2 regions of the Streptomyces sp. NPDC059009 genome follow, and region 2 is predicted to be linked to the other one. Evidence: riboswitches for the same ligand, from Rfam matches in the RefSeq annotation. Region 2 holds a riboswitch; the other holds the start of a gene.
What was found. A riboswitch is a leader RNA that binds a small molecule or an ion and turns the genes downstream of it on or off. The one in region 2 is predicted to bind ZMP and ZTP.

Region 1: another riboswitch for ZMP and ZTP. It lies ahead of ACFWYM_RS18495 (bifunctional 5,10-methylenetetrahydrofolate dehydrogenase/5,10-methenyltetrahydrofolate cyclohydrolase); the one in region 2 lies ahead of glyA (serine hydroxymethyltransferase).

Annotation. Positions count from the first base shown of each region.
Region 1 covers NZ_JBHYJB010000017.1:2,753-11,698, forward strand. Annotated here, with positions in the region: gene ACFWYM_RS18475 (FAD-dependent oxidoreductase) at 1-935, opposite strand, end outside; gene ACFWYM_RS18480 (NAD(P)H-dependent flavin oxidoreductase) at 1,084-2,196, shown strand; gene ACFWYM_RS18485 (acyl-CoA synthetase) at 2,193-3,758, shown strand; gene ACFWYM_RS18490 (hypothetical protein) at 3,847-4,113, opposite strand; ZMP/ZTP riboswitch at 4,263-4,348, shown strand; gene ACFWYM_RS18495 (bifunctional 5,10-methylenetetrahydrofolate dehydrogenase/5,10-methenyltetrahydrofolate cyclohydrolase) at 4,371-5,258, shown strand; gene ACFWYM_RS18500 (penicillin acylase family protein) at 5,326-7,737, opposite strand; gene ACFWYM_RS18505 (acyl-CoA synthetase) at 7,891-8,946, shown strand, end outside.
Region 2 covers NZ_JBHYJB010000040.1:73,140-82,085, forward strand. Annotated here, with positions in the region: gene ACFWYM_RS33370 (GtrA family protein) at 1-18, opposite strand, end outside; gene ACFWYM_RS33375 (decaprenyl-phosphate phosphoribosyltransferase) at 27-983, opposite strand; gene ACFWYM_RS33380 (phosphatase PAP2 family protein) at 976-1,509, opposite strand; gene ACFWYM_RS33385 (FAD-binding protein) at 1,688-3,076, shown strand; gene ACFWYM_RS33390 (decaprenylphospho-beta-D-erythro-pentofuranosid-2-ulose 2-reductase) at 3,342-4,097, shown strand; gene ACFWYM_RS33395 (2'-5' RNA ligase family protein) at 4,119-4,700, opposite strand; gene trpS (tryptophan--tRNA ligase) at 4,784-5,797, opposite strand; gene glyA (serine hydroxymethyltransferase) at 5,902-7,173, opposite strand; ZMP/ZTP riboswitch at 7,226-7,318, opposite strand; gene rocD (ornithine--oxo-acid transaminase) at 7,440-8,642, shown strand; gene ACFWYM_RS33415 (SAM-dependent methyltransferase) at 8,655-8,946, opposite strand, start outside.

The DNA of each region.
Region 1 (8,946 bases), on a different contig from region 2:
ACGGCGAGGTTGACGCCGACCCCGCCGACCGGCGACATGATGTGCGCGGCGTCCCCGATGCACAGGAGCCCCGGCCGGTGCCAGCGGGCGAGCCGCCCCATGGTGACCTCCAGGAGCTTCACGTCGTCCCAGGAGCGGATCTCCGCCATGGCCTCCATGTCCCAGCCGAGCAGTGAGCCGAGCCGCTCGCGGAACCGGTCGATGCCCTGGGCGCGCAGCTCGGCGTCGGTGCCCTTCTTGATGAGGTAGGAGGTCTGGTAGTAGTCGCCGCGGTCCATGGTGGCGGCGACCTGGCCGTCCCGGATGCTGAGGAAGACCCGGCCCTCCTTGACCGCGTCGCGCGGCGCGGGCACCCGAACCTGCCATACGTCCATGGGGACTTCGAAGGAGGCGGGCGTCAGGCCCGCCTCCCGGCGCACCAGTGAGTCCCGCCCGTCGCAGGCCACGGTCAGGTCCGCGGCGAGCTCCCCGGGCGTGCCGTCCCCGTCGCCGTGGTCGGTGTAGTGGACCCCCGTCACGCGCCCGGCGGCGTCCCTGCGCAGTCCCGTCACGGCCGTGCGCATCCGCAGCGTGAAGGACGGCTCCTCGGCGGCCGCGCCCGCGAGCAGGTCGAGGAAGTCCCACTGCGGGACCATCGCGATGTACTTGTGCCGGCCGGGGATGCGGCGCAGATCGCCCGCGACGACCGTGGCGTCGTCGATGTGCATGCGCATCTCGTGCAGCCTGCGGGCAGGCAGCCGCGCGAAGCGTTCGCCCAGGCCGAGTTCGTCGAGCAGGCGCAGCGTCGAGGGGTGCACGGTGTCCCCGCGGAAGTCGCGCAGGAAGTCCCCGTGCTTCTCCAGGACGGTGACGTCGAGCTCGGCCCGGGCGAGGAGCAGTCCGAGCATCATGCCCGCGGGGCCGCCGCCGACGACACAGCACGTCGTACGTTCCATTTCTCTTCCCTCCCTGGGAGCGTGCGCCCCAGACTAACCGATCGGTCAGAAGACTGACCGCTCGGTCAGTTCCCCGCCCGGTCAAAGAATCTGACACTGCATCAGAAAATCTCTTCCGTCGTCCGGACGGCTGCGGCATCCTGCGCCCATGCAGACGGAGCTGAGCAAGAAACTGGGAGTCGAGCACGCCATCTTCGGCTTCACGCCGTTCCCCGCCGTGGCAGCCGCCATCAGCAGGGCCGGCGGCTTCGGTGTGCTCGGCGCGGTGCGGTACACGGCGCCCGACGACCTGGCCCGCGACCTCGACTGGATGCAGGAGCACGCGGACGGCAGGCCGTACGGTCTCGACGTCGTCATGCCCGCCAAGAAGGTCGAGGGCGTCTCCGAGGCCGACGTCGAGGCGATGATCCCCGAGGGGCACCGGCAGTTCGTCCGGGAGACCCTCGCCAAGCACGGCGTGCCCGAGCTCCCCGAGGGCGAGGCGTCCGGCTGGCGCATCACCGGCTGGATGGAGCAGGTCGCCCGCAACCAGCTCGACGTCGCCTTCGACTACCCCATCAAACTCCTCGCCAACGCGCTGGGTTCACCGCCCGCCGACGTCATCGAGCGCGCCCACAACCACGGCGTCCTCGTCGCGGCGCTCGCGGGCAGCGCCCGGCACGCGCAGAAGCACGCGGAGGCGGGCATCGACATCGTCGTGGCGCAGGGCTACGAGGCGGGCGGGCACACCGGCGAGATCGCCTCCATGGTGCTCACGCCCGAAGCCGTCGAGGCCGTCGACCCGTTGCCGGTCCTCGCCGCCGGGGGCATCGGCAGCGGACAGCAGATCGCCGCCGCTCTCGCCCTCGGCGCACAGGGCGTCTGGCTCGGCTCGCTCTGGCTGACCACGACCGAGGCCGACCTCCACTCGCCCGCCCTGACCCGGAAGTTGATCGCCGCGGGCTCCGGGGACACCGTCCGCTCGCGCGCCCTCACGGGCAAGCCCGCGCGGCAGCTGCGTACCGAATGGACCGACGCCTGGGACGACCCGGCCGGACCCGGCACGCTGCCGATGCCCCTGCAGGGCCTGCTCGTCGCCGAGGCCGTGTCCCGGATCCAGAAGTACGAGGTGGACGCCCTGCTCGGCACCCCCGTCGGACAGATCGTCGGCCGGATGAACAGCGAACGCAGCGTGCAGGCGGTCTTCGACGACCTGACGCGTGGCTTCGAGCGCGCCATCGACCGCGTCAACCGCATCGCCGGAAGGAGCGACAAGGCATGAGCACGGTGAGCACTTCGACCCCGCCCAACGGCTTCTGGGCCCAGGCCACGGCCGACCCCGACCGCACCGTCCTGACCGCACCCGACGGGGAGGAGTGGAGCGCGGGACGGCTGCACGCCGCCGTGAACCAGCTGGTGCACGGGCTGCGGGCGGCGGGTCTCGAGAAGGGTGACGTGTTCGCCGTCGTCCTGCCGAACAGCGTCGAGTTCTTCGCCGCGTATCTCGCCGCCTCCCAGGCCGGGTTCTACCTCGTCCCCGTCAACCACCACCTGGTCGGCCCGGAGATCGCCTGGATCGTCTCCGACTCCGGCGCCAAGGTGCTGATCGCGCACGAGCGCTTCGCCGAGCAGGCGCGGGCCGCCGCCGACGAGGCCGGGCTGCCCGAGACGCACCGCTACGCCGTCGGCTCCGTCGACACCTTCCGGCCCTACGCCGAACTCCTCGACGGGCAGAGCGGGTTGCCGCCCACAGACCGGACCCTCGGCTGGGTCATGAATTACACCTCCGGTACGACGGGACGTCCCCGCGGCATCCGCAGGCCGCTGCAGGGCAAGCTCCCCGAGGAGGCGTACCTCGGCGGCTTCCTCGGCATCTTCGGCATCAAGCCGTTCGACGACAACGTCCACCTCGTCTGCTCGCCGCTCTACCACACGGCCGTGCTCCAGTTCGCGGGCGCCGCCCTGAACATCGGGCACCCCGTCGTCCTCATGGACAAGTGGACGCCCGAGGAGATGCTGCGCGTCATCGACACATACAAGTGCACGCACACACACATGGTGCCGACCCAGTTCCACCGCCTCCTCGCCCTCCCGCAGGAGACCAAGGACCGTTACGACGTGTCCTCGATGCGGCATGCGATCCACGGCGCCGCGCCCTGCCCCGACCACGTCAAGCGCGGCATGATCGACTGGTGGGGCAGCTGCGTGGAGGAGTACTACGCGGCCAGCGAGGGCGGCGGCGCCTTCGCGACGGCCGAGGACTGGCTGAAGAAGCCGGGCACGGTCGGAAAGGCGTGGCCCATCAGCGAGTTGGCGGTCTACGACGACGACGGCAACCAGCTGCCCGCCGGTGAACTGGGCACGGTCTACATGAAGATGAGGACCGGCGGATTCTCGTACCACAAGGACGAGGCCAAGACGAAGAAGAACCGCATCGGCGACTTCTTCACGGTCGGCGACCTCGGCGTGCTCGACGAGGACGGCTACCTCTTCCTGCGCGACCGCAAGATCGACATGATCATCTCGGGCGGCGTCAACATCTACCCCGCCGAGATCGAGGCCGGACTCCTGACCCACCCCGCCGTCGCCGACGCCGCCGCGTTCGGCATCCCGCACGACGACTGGGGCGAGCAGGTCAAGGCCGTCGTCGAGGTCGCCGAGGGACACGAGGCCGGGGAGGCCCTCGCGGCGGAGATACTCGCCCACTGCGAGAGCCAACTCGCGGGCTACAAGCGCCCCAAGAGCGTCGACTTCATCGAGACGATGCCCCGCGACCCGAACGGCAAGCTGTACAAGAGGCGGCTGCGGGACCCGTACTGGGAGGGACGGGAGCGCGCCGTCTGAGCCGCCCCTGGCGAGGGAGCCCGGCTCACCCCGGTCCGTGAGGGCCGATGGCGAGGGCCGATGGCGAGGACCGGTAGTGCGGCGCCGGCTACCGCCGGCCCGCCCCGCCCGGCATCCCCCACGCGACCCCCGTGTGCTGCGGCGCGATCCACTGCGCGGGGCGGCGCACGGGGAACGACTCGTGCGGGGCGTACTCGCGGACGTGCCCGCCGTCGAACGTGACCTTGACCCGGTCGCGCAGCACCGTGACCCGCTTCGCCCGATACCAGTGGCCGCCCAGGTGGACCTCTTCGTTCTTGAGGAGGAACTGCGCGGGCTTCGCGTAGTGGGTGTAGCCGTTGGCCGGGGTGGTCACCGGTCTGCCTTTCCGCTCGTGGCCGGATCGCCGGCCGGGATCGCCGGCCGGGAGTCGTTGGTCGGTTCCGTCATTCTCGCGTCGCCCGGGGTCCTGCGCATGAGGCGAAGGTCCCATCGGGTGGGCCGTTGCCCGGGCCGACTACGATGGCCGCGGGCCGTGACTGGCGCTGAGGTGGAGCACCACCGGGGAGCGGCCCGGCTCCATGCCGATGCCGTGCGCCTGGGCGACTCACCTATGAGGCTCAGGAGTGGCACATGGCCCGCATACAGCAGTCGGCCCAGCCGTCGGATCAGCGCTCGGCCCGGCTCATGGACGGCACCGGACTCGCCCGGAGCATCGTCGCGTCGAGCGCGGAGGCCGCCGCCGACATCAGGCGGCGTACCGGTACGTCCCCCTGTCTGGCGACCGTCCTGGTCGGCGAGGACCCGGCCTCGGTGACGTACGTCCGGATGAAGCGCGCCCGCTGCGAGAAGGCGGGCATCACCTCGCGGCACGTCGCCCTGCCCGCCTCCGTCGGCACCGCCGAGCTGGTCGACACGATCGGCGCCCTGTCGGCGGATCCGGACGTGCACGGCATCCTGCTCCAGCACCCCGTCGGACCGCACATCGACGAGCGCGCCGCCTTCGAGGCCATCGATCCGGCCAAGGACGTCGACGGCGTCACCATGCACTCCTTCGCGGCTATGGGCTTCGGCCTGCCCGGCTTCGTCTCCTGCACGCCCGGCGGGATCATGCGGCTCCTCGACGCGTACGACGTCGACCTGACCGGCAAGCACGCCGTCGTCGTCGGGCGCAGCGCCATCCTCGGCAAGCCCGCGGGCCTGCTCCTGCTCGGCCGGGACGCCACTGTCACGTACTGCCACTCCCGCACCACCGACCTCTCCGCGATCGTGCGCGAGGCCGACGTCCTGCTCGCCGCCGTCGGCCGGCCGCGCTTCATCGCCGGTGCGGACATCAAGCCGGGCGCCGTCGTGATCGACGCCGGCTACAACCCGGGAAATGTCGGAGACGTCGACTTCGACGCCGCCCGGGAGCGGGCAAGCCTCATCACGCCCGTGCCCGGTGGCGTCGGGCCCATGACCATCGCCGTGCTCCTCGCCCAGACGGTGGAGGCCGCACAGCGCCAACTCGGCCTCGGCTGACGGGAGTCGGCCCGCCCTCTCGGTACGGGAGAGGGCGGGCCGATACCCGTATCGGACGAGTGGTCGGTCAGTGGCGCTCGCGCACCCGCTGCACCGTCAGCTCCGGGTCGCTCAGGATGTCCTTCTCGCAGAACCGCGACGTCACCCAGCGGCCCTGCGAGAACAGCTCCGTCTGGTCCCTGAAGTGGGCGGAGCCGGGATTCGGGGACTGGGAGTAGGTCAGGAGCGTGCGGGCCTCGGGGCAGCGGCCCTTGTCCCAGCCGACGGCCTGGATGTGGCTGGAGCCGTGCTGGACCTCGGTGTAGCCGCCGCCCCGGGCGTCCCAGTCGGCCTCGACCTTGTTCCAGACGCCGAGCCCCTCCGTGCCGCCGTGCACGGGCAGCCGCTTCCCGCCGCGCGTGACGAACTGGTTCCCGCCGAGCGGGGCGTCCAGGGCGATGCCCGCGCCGGTCAGCTCCGTGACCGTGTCGGCGAGGGCGGCCGTGAAGCCCTTCGCGTCGGTGTTGACCGTGTTCGGGGTGCGCACCGGGTCGGCCGCCGAGAACGGCACCTTCCACTGCTCGGCCTTCGGCACCGTGGCCGTGAACCTGCGCCAGAAGCGGTCGAAGAGCAGTGCACCCCGGCTCTTCGTCGTCATCGCGTGGTCCCAGGAGGCGAGCGCCGCGCACGCCGTGCGTACGTCGACGGGCTTGCCGTCACTGCCCGTTGCCGTCCCGCCGGGCAGCGCCGCACAGGCGCGCGCGACATCCGCGGCGGCCAGGTCACCGGCGGGCACCCGGTCCGCGAACTGCTGCTTCTGCAGGTCGGAGACGGTCAGCCTGCCCTTCTTCGCCATCGCCGAGACGTCCTCGATGGCGCCGCGCGTGCGCAGGGAGCGCTGCGTACCGATGTCCCCGAAGATCCGCTCGTAGCCGGTGAGCGGGTGGTCGGCGTTGGTGAGCCAGGCGCTGTTGTTGGAGTTCTCGACGTACGGCGCGTCCTTGAGGGTCGGCATCCGGGACGGCCCGAAGATGCCGGGCTGCAGGGCGTCCTTGTCCCGGCCGAGCGCGCAGTCGGTGCGCGAACCGTCCAGGATCGCCAGGCCCGCCTGCGGATAGGTGACCTTGCCGAGCGGCGTGGAGCAGCGCGCCGCCAGGTCGTCGGTGATGCGCGGCAGCACCTGCGACTGGCTGAGCAGGGAGTGGCCCGCGCGGTCGGCGGCGACGGTGTTCACCCAGGGGAGGCCCTGGGTGTCGCGCAGGGAGCGCCGGATGTCGGCGGTGGAGCGGGCCCTGCCGAAGCCGAGGTCGGTGTCGTTGCCGCGCAGATTCACCGCGTTGGGGTCGTTGAGGGCGTACGCCGTCGTCTTCGTCCAGGTCAGCGGGAGATCGGCGCCGAGGCCCGCGACGACCGGGCCGTACCGGGTCCAGTACTGGGTGCGGGTGACCGGGGTGCCGCTCTTGTCGGGCACCGTGACCGTCCGGCGGGTCATCTTCTCCGGCTTGCCGTCGACCAGATACGCGGTGGGGTCCGCGGGGTCGAGGGTGAGCTGGTGGAGGTTCAGGGTGGTGCCGGTCGCGACGGTGTGGCTCCAGGCGACGTTGCCGTTGAAGCCGATGTTGACGACCGACGTGCCGACCAACGAGCCGCCGGAGACGTTCAGTTCACCGGGGATCGTCTGCTGTGACTGCCAGAAGCGGCGGCCGCCGTGCCACGGGTAGTGCGGATTGCCGAGCAGCAGGCCGCGTCCGTTCGCCGTGGTCTTCCCGCTGAACGCCACCGCGTTGGAACCCATGTCGGCGTCCTCCGTCGACAGCAGCTCACGCGCGGCCTTCCCGGTCTTCGCCGGGTCGGGCGCGTGCCGCTCGCTCGCGGCGGCCGGGGGAGTGGCGGCGGCGATGCCGTCGACGGCCCGCCCCTGCCCGCCGAGCACCTGCACCGCGAAGCCCATCCGGGCCACGTCCAGCGGCTCGATCCGCTTGACCCAGTCGGCGCCCTTGCACTTCGGGTCGGTGACGCGGTTCTGCCGCAGCCAGGCGTTGTAGCCCGCGGCGAAGCCCCGCATCAGGTCCTTCGAGTCCCGGCTCGCCCCGGCGGGCGCGGGCTTCCCGACGAGCTTCTCCACCGTGCCCGCGTCCCGAACGCCCCGGAAGTACAGGTCACTTGAGAGGTTCGTGGTCGCCGACGACAGGGAGCCGTCGGGCTTCCCGTCCTTGCCGAAGTAGCGCGAGCGCTCGCCGCGCACCGTCGCATAGCCCTCGGCGAGCGTGCACACATGGTCGGCGGCCTGCGCCCAGCCGGTGCCGAACCCGAGGTTCCGGTAGTCCTTGGCGACGATGTGCGGAATGCCGTACTGGGTGTAGCGGATCGTGGCGGACAGGCCGCCGCCGGAGCGGCGCGCGCCGTCCTCCGGCTCGGCGCGCGCCGACGCGGGCAGCAGGGCCACGGCGGTCAACAAGGTGATGCCGGTGGCCGTCAAGCGTCTGGTGCGGGTACGCATCATGCCTCTTCGTGCCTCCCAACTCGTCTGACGGAAGGTGCAGTTGCGCATACTAAGCGGTAGGTCACTGGTGGGTACACCGTGTTGACCCGTGTCTTTCGCGCCGCCGCACCCCCCTTGACCGGCGTCCCCGACGCCCCCGAGGATCACGCCATGACGGGCCTCACAGGTGTGACGGGTGTACGCGACAACACGGTCGACGGCGTCCTGCGGCGCAGCGCGCGGCGCATGCCACGGCGGGCGGCGCTCCACTACGGCGACCGTTCCTGGACCTACGCCGAACTCGACGACGCCGTCTCGCGCGCGGCCCGCGCCCTGCGCGACGAGGGCCTTGCCGCCGGCGACCGCGTCGCCGCCTACGCCCACAACTCGGACGCCTACCTGATCGGCTTCCTCGCCTGCGCCCGCGCGGGCCTGGTGCACGTCCCGGTCAACCAGAACCTCACCGGCGACGAACTCGCGTACATCGTCGGCCAGTCGGGCAGCTCCCTGGTCCTCACCGACCCGGACCTCGCCCCCCGCCTCCCGGGCACCCTGCGCACCCTCCCGCTGCGCGACACCGACGACTCCCTCCTCGCCCGCCTCCCCGCGACCGCTCCCTACGACGGCCCGCAGCCCTCTTCCGAGGACCTGGCCCAACTCCTCTACACCTCGGGCACGACGGCCCTCCCCAAGGGCGCGATGATGACCCACCGCGCCCTCGTCCACGAATACGTGAGCGCGCTGCACGCCCTGGACCTCAGGGAGACCGACCGGCCCGTGCACTCGCTGCCGCTGTACCACTCGGCACAGATGCACGTCTTCCTGCTGCCCTATCTGGCGGTCGGCGCCGAGAACACGATCCTGGACGCCCCCGACGCCGGCCGGATCTTCGACCTGGTGGCGGCGGGCCGGGCCGACAGCCTCTTCGCCCCGCCCACGGTCTGGATCGGCCTGTCGAACCACCCCGACTTCGCCACCCGCGACCTGAGCGCCCTGCGCAAGGCGTACTACGGGGCGTCGATCATGCCGGTACCGGTACTGGAGCGGCTGCGCGCCCGCCTCCCGGACCTGGCCTTCTACAACTGCTTCGGCCAGAGCGAGATCGGCCCCCTCGCCACGGTCCTCGGCCCCGGGGAGCACGAGGGCCGCATGGACTCCTGCGGGCGGCCCGTGCTGTTCGTGGAGGCCCGGGTCGTCGACGAGTCGGGCAAGGAGGTGCCCGACGGC
Region 2 (8,946 bases):
GACGGCAGTGGTGTGCACCGGCCGGCTCACCAGTCGGCGACCGCGAGCCCGTACATCGCCAGCCACACCAGGCCGATGATGGCAAGCGCCCGGTCGCGCAGGACGACGTCCTCGGGCTCGCCCGCGGTACCCCGGTCGGCGAAGACCGCGTAGCGCAGGACGGCGAGGATGAAGGCCGCCATGGAGAGCTGACGCCAGGGCAGCAGGCTGCCGTTGGCGGTGCCGCCCTCCTCCATGGCCCACAGGCAGTACGCGAGGACGGCCACCCCGGCGGCGAGCTGCCAGACGAAGCGCAGATAGCCGGTGGTGTACTCGGTGAGCAGCGCCCGCGTCGCGCCCAGCTTCTCGGGCGCCGCGTCGGCCATCTGCACGGCTTCGGAGTACCGCTTGGCGGAGACCATGAAGAGCGCGCCGAAGCCGGTGGTGATCAGGAACCAGCGCGACAGCGGAATGCCGAGCGCGACGCCCCCGATCATGGCGCGCATCAGGAACCCGGTCGTGACGATGGTGAGGTCGACGACGAGGACGTGCTTCAGGCTGACGCAGTACGCGAGTTGCATGCCCACGTACGCGGCGAGGAGCGCGGCCGTGAGCGGGGTGCACAGGGCGAAGGCGGCGGCGGGCGCGAGGACGGCGAGGGCGCCGCCGGCGCCGTACGCGACCGGGACCGGCACCTGTCCGGCGGCCACCGGGCGGCGGCACTTGGTGGGGTGGGCGCGGTCGGCCTCGGCGTCCCGGGCGTCGTTGATGAGGTAGACGGCGGACGCGGCGGCCGTGAACAGCGTGAAGACCAGCGCCAGTTGGACCAGGGTGTGGCGGGCGAAGAGCTCGCCCGCGGCCGCCGGGGCGGCGATGACCAGGACGTTCTTCACCCACTGGCGGGGCCGCGCGGTCTTGAGCAGACCGAGCGGCAGGCTGACGGCCCCCGGCTTCGGCCGCTGCGGCGGGACCGGGCGGTGCAGAAGTGCGGTGCGCTCAGCCATGGTTGACGCCCCCCGCCCGCATCCAGGAGGCGCCCACGCGCGCGGTGAGCGCGCCGAGCGCCGCGCCCGCCGCGACATCGCTCGGGTAGTGGACGCCGACGATCATCCGGGACACGCACATCGCGGCGGCGAGCGGCGGCACGAGCTGGGCGCCGACGGGCCGGAGCGCGCCGTAGGCGACCGCGGCGGCCGCCGCCGAGGTGGCGTGCGAGCTGGGGAAGGAGTGCCGTCCGGCGGTACGCACCAGCGGCGTGACGTCGACGGGGCTGCCGTCGCTCCCCGGCCGCGGCCGCCGCACCACCCGCTTCACCCCCATGCTGGCGAGGTGCGCCGCCGCCGTCAGGGCCGTGCCGCGCAGCCAGGCACCGCGCCGCTCCCGGTCCAGCGCGGCGCCCGCGAGCCCGGCGGCGAGCCAGAGCGCACCGTGCTCACCGCTCCAGGACAGGGCCCGCGCGGCCGCTGCCACCCGGGGGTTGGCGCCGCAGTCGTGCAGGGCCGACAGCAACCGGTGGTCCATGTCGTGCATGTGGCCTCATTTTCGGGGGGCGTTGGGAGTACTCCAGGGAGCCGGACATCCCGACTCTTCCGGGCAACGACCCAACAATTACGGCAATGTTGGGTGACACTCCCTCAATCACCCATTTCGGTGAGGGGGTGGACGGTTTAGAGCGAAGCACCCTTGTGCGGGCGATACGGTCGCTGCCATGCCCGTTCCCACGCCTGCTTCCGATGTCGCGTCCGTCTCCGGCTGGGGCCGCACCGCCCCCACCACCGCCCGCATGGTCCGGCCCCGCTCACCGGAGGAGGCGGCGGCGGCGCTGCGCGCCTGCGGGGAGCGGGGCGGCATCGCCCGCGGCCTGGGGCGGTCTTATGGAGACGCGGCGCAGAACGCGGGCGGCGTGGTCTTCGACATGACCTCGATGGACCGCGTGCACGCGATCGACGCCACGGGTACATCAGCCGCTGGCGCGGCGGGGGGCACCGTCGTCTGCGACGCGGGGGTCTCGCTCCACCGCCTGATGGAAGTCCTGCTCCCCCTCGGCTGGTTCGTGCCGGTGACGCCCGGGACCCGCTATGTGACGGTGGGCGGCGCGATCGGCGCGGACATCCACGGCAAGAACCACCACGTGTCGGGCTCCTTCTCCCGTCACGTCCACTCCCTCGACCTGCTCACCGCCGACGGCTCGGTCCGCACGGTGGAGCGGGGCAGCGACCTCTTCGACGCGACGGCGGGCGGCATGGGCCTGACCGGCGTCATCCTCTCCGCCACGGTCCAACTCCAGCCGGTTCAGACGTCGTTGATGACGGTCGACACGGAACGGGCCACGGACCTGGACGACTTGATGGCCCGCCTCACCGCGACGGACCACCGCTACCGCTACTCGGTCGCGTGGATCGACCTGCTCGCACGCGGCGCGGCCATGGGGCGCTCGGTCCTGACGCGCGGCGACCACGCGCCGCTGGACGCGCTGACGGGGCGGGCGCGGCGGGCCCCGCTCGCCTTCCGGCCGGGGCAGCTCCCGGCGGCGCCCTCCTTCGTCCCGGAGGGCCTGCTGGGCCGGAAGTCGGTGGGCCTCTTCAACGAGCTCTGGTACCGGAAGGCGCCGCGCTCGCGGACCGGCGAGCTCCAGAAGATGTCCACCTTCTTCCACCCGCTGGACGGCGTCCCGCACTGGAACCGCATCTACGGCCGCAGCGGCTTCGTCCAGTACCAATTCGTCGTCGGGTACGGCAAGGAGGAGGCCCTGCGGCGGATCGTGCGGCGGATCTCCGAGCGGGGCTGCCCCTCGTTCCTCGCGGTCCTGAAGCGGTTCGGGGACGGCGACCCGGGGTGGCTCTCCTTCCCCATGCCCGGGTGGACGCTGGCCCTCGACATCCCGGCGAACCTGCCCGGGCTCGGGGGGTTCCTGGACGAGCTGGACGAGGAAGTGGCGGGGGCGGACGGGCGGATCTACCTGGCGAAGGACTCGCGGGTGCGGCCGGAGATGCTGGCGGGGATGTATCCCCGGCTGAGCGATTTCCGCGCGCTGCGCGCCGAGTTGGACCCACGGGGGGTGTTCCGCTCGGACTTGTCGCGTCGGCTGGACCTCTAGCTTTCCTTTTCCCCAATCCCGCCCCTTCCCGAATCCGCGACTCCGTCGCCCTGGGGCACCCCCTGTCGCCGCTGACGCGGCTCGTCCTCAAGCGCCGGACGGGCTAGGGATAGCCCGTCCGGCGATTGAGGACGAGGCCGTCCAGGCCGAAAAAGGGGTCTAGGGGCGAAGCCCCAGGACGAGCGCCCCAGGGGCGACGGAGTCGCCGGATTCGGGAAGGGGCGGGCTTGGGGAAGAGAAACAACCACCTACCAGGAGCCCGCACATGAAAGACGCCTTCGGCACCCCCCAGTCCCTGCTCCTCCTCGGCGGCACCTCCGAGATCGGCCTCGCCACCGCCCGCCGCCTCGTCGCCCGCCGAACCCGCACCGTCTGGCTCGCCGGACGCCCCTCCCCCGCCCTGGACAAGTCCGCCGCCGCCCTGCGCGACATGGGCGCCGACGTCCGCACCGTCCCCTTCGACGCGCTCGACGCCGAGTCCCACGAGGCCGCCCTCGGCAAGGTCTTCGCGGAGGGCGACATCGACATGGTGCTGCTCGCCTTCGGGATCCTCGGCGACCAGGCCCGGGACGAGGACGAGCCCCTCTCCGCCGTGCGGGTCGCGCAGACCAACTACACGGGTGCCGTCTCCGCAGGCCTCGTGTGCGCGCGGGCGCTGCAGTCGCAGGGGCACGGCTCCCTCGTCGTGCTCTCCTCCGTCGCGGGCGAGCGCGCCCGCCGCTCCAACTTCATCTACGGGTCCAGCAAGGCGGGCCTCGACGCCTTCGCGCAGGGACTCGGTGACGCCCTGCACGGGACCGGGGTGCATGTGATGGTCGTGCGGCCCGGCTTCGTACGGTCGAAGATGACCGCCGGGATGGAGGAGGCCCCGATGGCGACGACGCCGGACGCCGTCGCGGAGGCCATCGAGAACGGGCTGCGGCGGCGGTCGGAGACCGTGTGGGTGCCGGGGGCGCTGCGGGTCGTCATGTCGGCGCTGCGGCATGTGCCGAGGCCGGTGTTCCGCAAGCTGCCCGTGTAAGCGGGCACACCGCCGGCCCGCTCAGCGCGCGGGCAAGGTGCCCCGGGCCGCCGGTGCCTGGGCCTGGGGCGGGACGATCGGGCCGCCGAAGACGAACTCGCGCAGCTTGCGCCAGACGCCGTCGGCGCCCTGCTCGTACAGGGCGAAGCCGGTGCACGGCCACTCCGCCTCGTAGTCCGCCAGCTCCTCGTACGCCCGGTCCATCGCCTCCTCGGAGATGCCGTGCGCGACGGTGACGTGCGGGTGGTACGGGAACTGCAGCTCACGGACGATCGGGCCGGACGCGTCCCGGACCCGCTCCTGGAGCCAGGCGCAGGCCGAGCCGCCCGTCACCACCCGGACATAGACGACGGGGGAGAGCGGGCGGAACGTGCCCGTGCCGGACAGGCGCATCGGGAAGGGGCGCGCGCCCGCGGCGACGGAGACCAGGTGCGCCTCCACCGCGGGCAGCGCCCCGGCGTCCACCTCGGTCGGCGGGACCAGCGTGACGTGGGTGGGGATGCCGTGTGCCGCGGGGTCGCCGAAGCCCGCGCGCAGCTCCTGGAGCAGGCTGCCGTGAGGCTCCGGGACCGCGATCGAGACGCCGATCGTTACGGTCCCCACGTCGTACTCCCGTTCCTAGTGATGGCTTGTGCCGGGGTGGTGTCCCGCGCCGTGCTGCCTCTGGGCAGAGGCGGCAGGGGCGCTCAGTGCTTGGCGGGCACGAAGCCCACCTTGTCGTAGGTCTCGGCGAGGGTCTCCGCGGCGACGGCGCGCGCCTTCTCGGCGCCCTTGGCCAGGATCTGGTCGAGCGTCTCCGGGTCGTCCAGGTACTGCTGGGTGCGGTCCCGGAACGGGGTCACGAAGTCGACCATGACCTCGGCGAGGTCCGTCTTCAGCGCACCGTAGCCCTTGCCGGTGTACTTCTGCTCCAGTTCCGCGATACCGGTGCCCGTGAGCGTGGAGTAGATGGAGAGGAGGTTGCTGACGCCCGGCTTGTTCTCGGCGTCGTAGACGATCTCGCTGCCGGTGTCCGTGACGGCGCTCTTGACCTTCTTCGCGGTCGCCTTCGGCTCGTCGAGGAGGCTGACCACGCCCTTCGGCGTCGACGCCGACTTGCTCATCTTGATCGACGGATCCTGGAGGTCGAAGATCTTCGCCGTCTCCTTGAGGATGTACGGCTGCGGGACCGTGAAGGTGTCGCCGAAGCGGCCGTTGAAGCGCTCCGCCAGGTCGCGGGTGAGCTCCACGTGCTGGCGCTGGTCCTCGCCGACCGGGACCTGGTCGGCCTGGTACAGGAGGATGTCGGCGACCTGGAGGACCGGGTAGGTGAACAGGCCGACGGAGGCGCGGTCCGCGCCGTGCCGGCTGGCCTTGTCCTTGAACTGCGTCATGCGGGACGCCTCGCCGAAGCCCGTCAGGCAGTTCATGACCCAGGCGAGCTGTGCGTGCTCGGGGACGTGGCTCTGCACGAAGAGGGTGCAGCGCTGCGGGTCGAGCCCGGCGGCGAGGAGCTGGGCCGCCGCGAGCCGGGTGTTGGCGCGCAGCTCCTTCGGGTCCTGCGGGACCGTGATCGCGTGCAGGTCCACCACCATGTAGAAGGCGTCGTGGGACTCCTGCAGCGCCACCCACTGGCGGACGGCGCCGAGGTAGTTGCCGAGGTGGAACGAGCCTGCGGTGGGCTGGATTCCGGAGAGCACGCGAGGACGATCAGAGGCCATGCTCAGCATTCTCTCAGGTGACTGCGACAGGTGGGGAACAGGTGCGGAACAGGTGCGGGACGGCCCGTACCGGCTCCCCGCCTGTTCCCCGCCCGGCTGACGCCTCAGTCCGTGGGCAGGCCCGGTGCCGGGAACGACCGCATCAGGTCCGCCACTTCGGCCCTGATCTTGGTGAGGGTCTCCTCGTCACCCGCACGAGCTGCGGTGACGCCCCGGTCGATCCACTCGGCGACGGTCGGCATGTGGTCGGCGGTGAGGCCCCGGGAGGTGAGCGACGGGGCGCCGATGCGGACGCCGGAGGGGTCGAAGGGCTTCCTCGGGTCGTACGGGACGGTGTTGTAGTTCACGACGATCCCGGCCCGGTCGAGCGCCTTCGCGGCCACCTTGCCGGGGACGTCCTTCGGCGTGAGGTCCATCAGGATCAGGTGGTTGTCGGTGCCGCCGGAGACGAGGTCGAAGCCGCGCGCGAGGAGGGCGTCGGCGAGGGCCTTGGCGTTGGCGACGACGGCGTGCGCGTAGGCGCGGAACTCCGGCCTCGCCGCCTCGTGCAGGGCGACGGCGATCGCTGCGGTGGTGTGGTTGTGCGGGCCGCCCTGGAGGCCGGGGAAGACGGCCTTGTCGATGGCCTTGGCGTGCTCCTCGCGGGACATCAGCAGGGCGCCGCGCGGGCCGCGCAGGGTCTTGTGGGTGGTCGTGGAGATCACATCGGCGTGCTCGGCGGGCGAGGGGTGGGCGCCGCCCGCGACCAGGCCCGCGATGTGGGCGATGTCCGCGACGAGGACGGCCCCGGCCTCGCGGGCGATCTCCGCGAAGCCCGCGAAGTCGATGGTGCGGGGCAGTGCGGTGCCGCCGCAGAAGATCAGCTTCGGGCGCTCCTTGAGGGCGAGGTCGCGCACCTCGTCCAGGTCGACCAGGCCGGTGTCGTGACGCACCCCGTACTGCACGCCCCTGAACCACTTGCCGGTCGCCGAGACGCCCCAGCCGTGCGTGAGGTGGCCGCCCATCGGCAGGGCCATGCCCATCACGGTGTCGCCGGGCTCGGCGAAGGCCAGGTAGACGGCGAGGTTGGCCGGGGAGCCGGAGTAGGGCTGGACGTTGGCGTGGCCGACGCCGAAGACGGCCTTGGCGCGGTCCTGGGCGAGCCGCTCCACCTGGTCGATGACCTGCTGGCCCTCGTAGTAGCGGCGGCCCGGGTAGCCCTCGCTGTACTTGTTCTGCAGGACCGTGCCGGTGGCTTCGAGGACGGCCGTGGAGACGTAGTTCTCGCTGGGGATCAGGCGCAGCGTCTCCGCCTGGAGCTGCTCCTCGGCGCCGACGAGGCCGGCGAGCTCGGGGTCCTCGGCGGTGAGGGCGGGGTGCGACAAGGGGAGAGTCATGGTGGTGGCCTCCGGGGCATGCGGTCAGTTCGTGTCCGTACGTGACGTGCTCCCGGGGTGCCCAGGCGGGCGGCACCTCGAAGGTCTTGCCCATGGCGGGGCTTCCTCGGGGTCGGTTCCCCGTACGCCAGTCGCCCTGCCGGTGAGAACACAGTAACGGGCGCGCCGGTACGGCAGGTTTCCCTGTCCGCGATGCGAGCGACGATAGGAATTGGGCCACGAGCCCCGCCCTCCATCCGCCGTGTGTGCCGAAGAACGGAGACCCCGTGTCCGCTACGGAAGCCCTCATCGCCCAGGCCGAAGCCCACAGCGCCCACAACTACCACCCGCTGCCCGTCGTGATCTCCTCGGCCGACGGCGCGTGGATGACCGACGTCGAGGGGCGCCGCTTCCTCGACATGCTCGCCGGGTACTCGGCGCTCAACTTCGGGCACGGCAACCGCCGTCTCGTCGACGCCGCGAAGGCCCAGCTCGACCAGGTCACGCTGACCTCGCGGGCCTTCCACCACGACCGGTTCGCGGCGTTCTGCACGCGCCTGGCCGAGCTGTGCGGCAAGGAGATGGTGCTGCCCATGAACACCGGCGCCGAGGCGGTCGAGACGGCCGTGAAGACGGCGCGGAAGTGGGGCTACCGGGTCAAGGGCGTGCCGGACGGGCGGGCGAAGATCGTCGTGGCGGCCGACAACTTCCACGGCCGCACCACGACCATCGTCAGCTTCTCCACCGACCCCGAGGCGCGCGCCGACTTCGGCCCCTACACCCCCGGCTTCGAGATCGTCCCGTACGGGGACGAGGAGGCGCTGCGGGCAGCGGTGGACGAGGACACCGTGGCCGTGCTCCTCGAACCCATCCAGGGCGAGGCGGGCGTCCTGGTGCCGCCGCCCGGATATCTCGCGGCCGTACGGGAGTTGACGCGGGAGCGGGACGTGCTCTTCATGGCGGACGAGATCCAGTCCGGCCTCGGCCGCACCGGGCGCACCTTCGCCTGTGAGCACGAGGGCGTGGTGCCCGACGTGTACCTCCTCGGCAAGGCGCTCGGCGGCGGCGTCGTGCCGGTCTCCGCGGTGGTGGCGGACGCCGATGTGCTCGGCGTCTTCAAGCCCGGCGAGCACGGCTCGACCTTCGGCGGCAACCCGCTCGCCTGCGCGGTCGGCCTGGAGGTCGTCGACATGCTCTCCACCGGCGAATTCCAGGCCCGCGCCACCGAGTTGGGCGAGCATCTGCACGCCGAGCTGGGGCTGCTCACCGGCACCGGCAAGGTCACGGCGGTGCGCGGGCGCGGGCTGTGGGCCGGGGTCGACATCAGCCCCGCGTACGGGACGGGGCGGGACATCTCGCAGAAGCTGATGGACCGGGGTGTCCTGGTGAAGGACACCCACGGGTCCACGATCCGGCTCGCGCCGCCCCTGGTGATCAGCAAGGAGGACCTGGACTGGGGGCTCGACCAGCTGCGGGCCGTCCTCAGCTGACCGGGGGCCGGTTCAGGGTTTGCGCGCGACGCCGCCGAACATCGCCACGTCCTCCAGCGGCCCCTCGGCGGCGTCCGCGCGCCACTTGTTGCACGACACGACGCCCGGCTCGAGGAGGTCAAGGCCGTCGAAGAACCGGGTGATCTGCTCGGGGGTGCGCTGGGTGAGCTTCGGGGTGCCGTGCTCGTTCCAGAACGCGACGGCGGCGTCCACGTCGGGCATGTCCGGCCGGGTGATGGTGTGGCTGAGGACGAGGTGGCTGCCGGACGGCAGGGCGTCCATGACGCGCCGCACGACGCCGTAC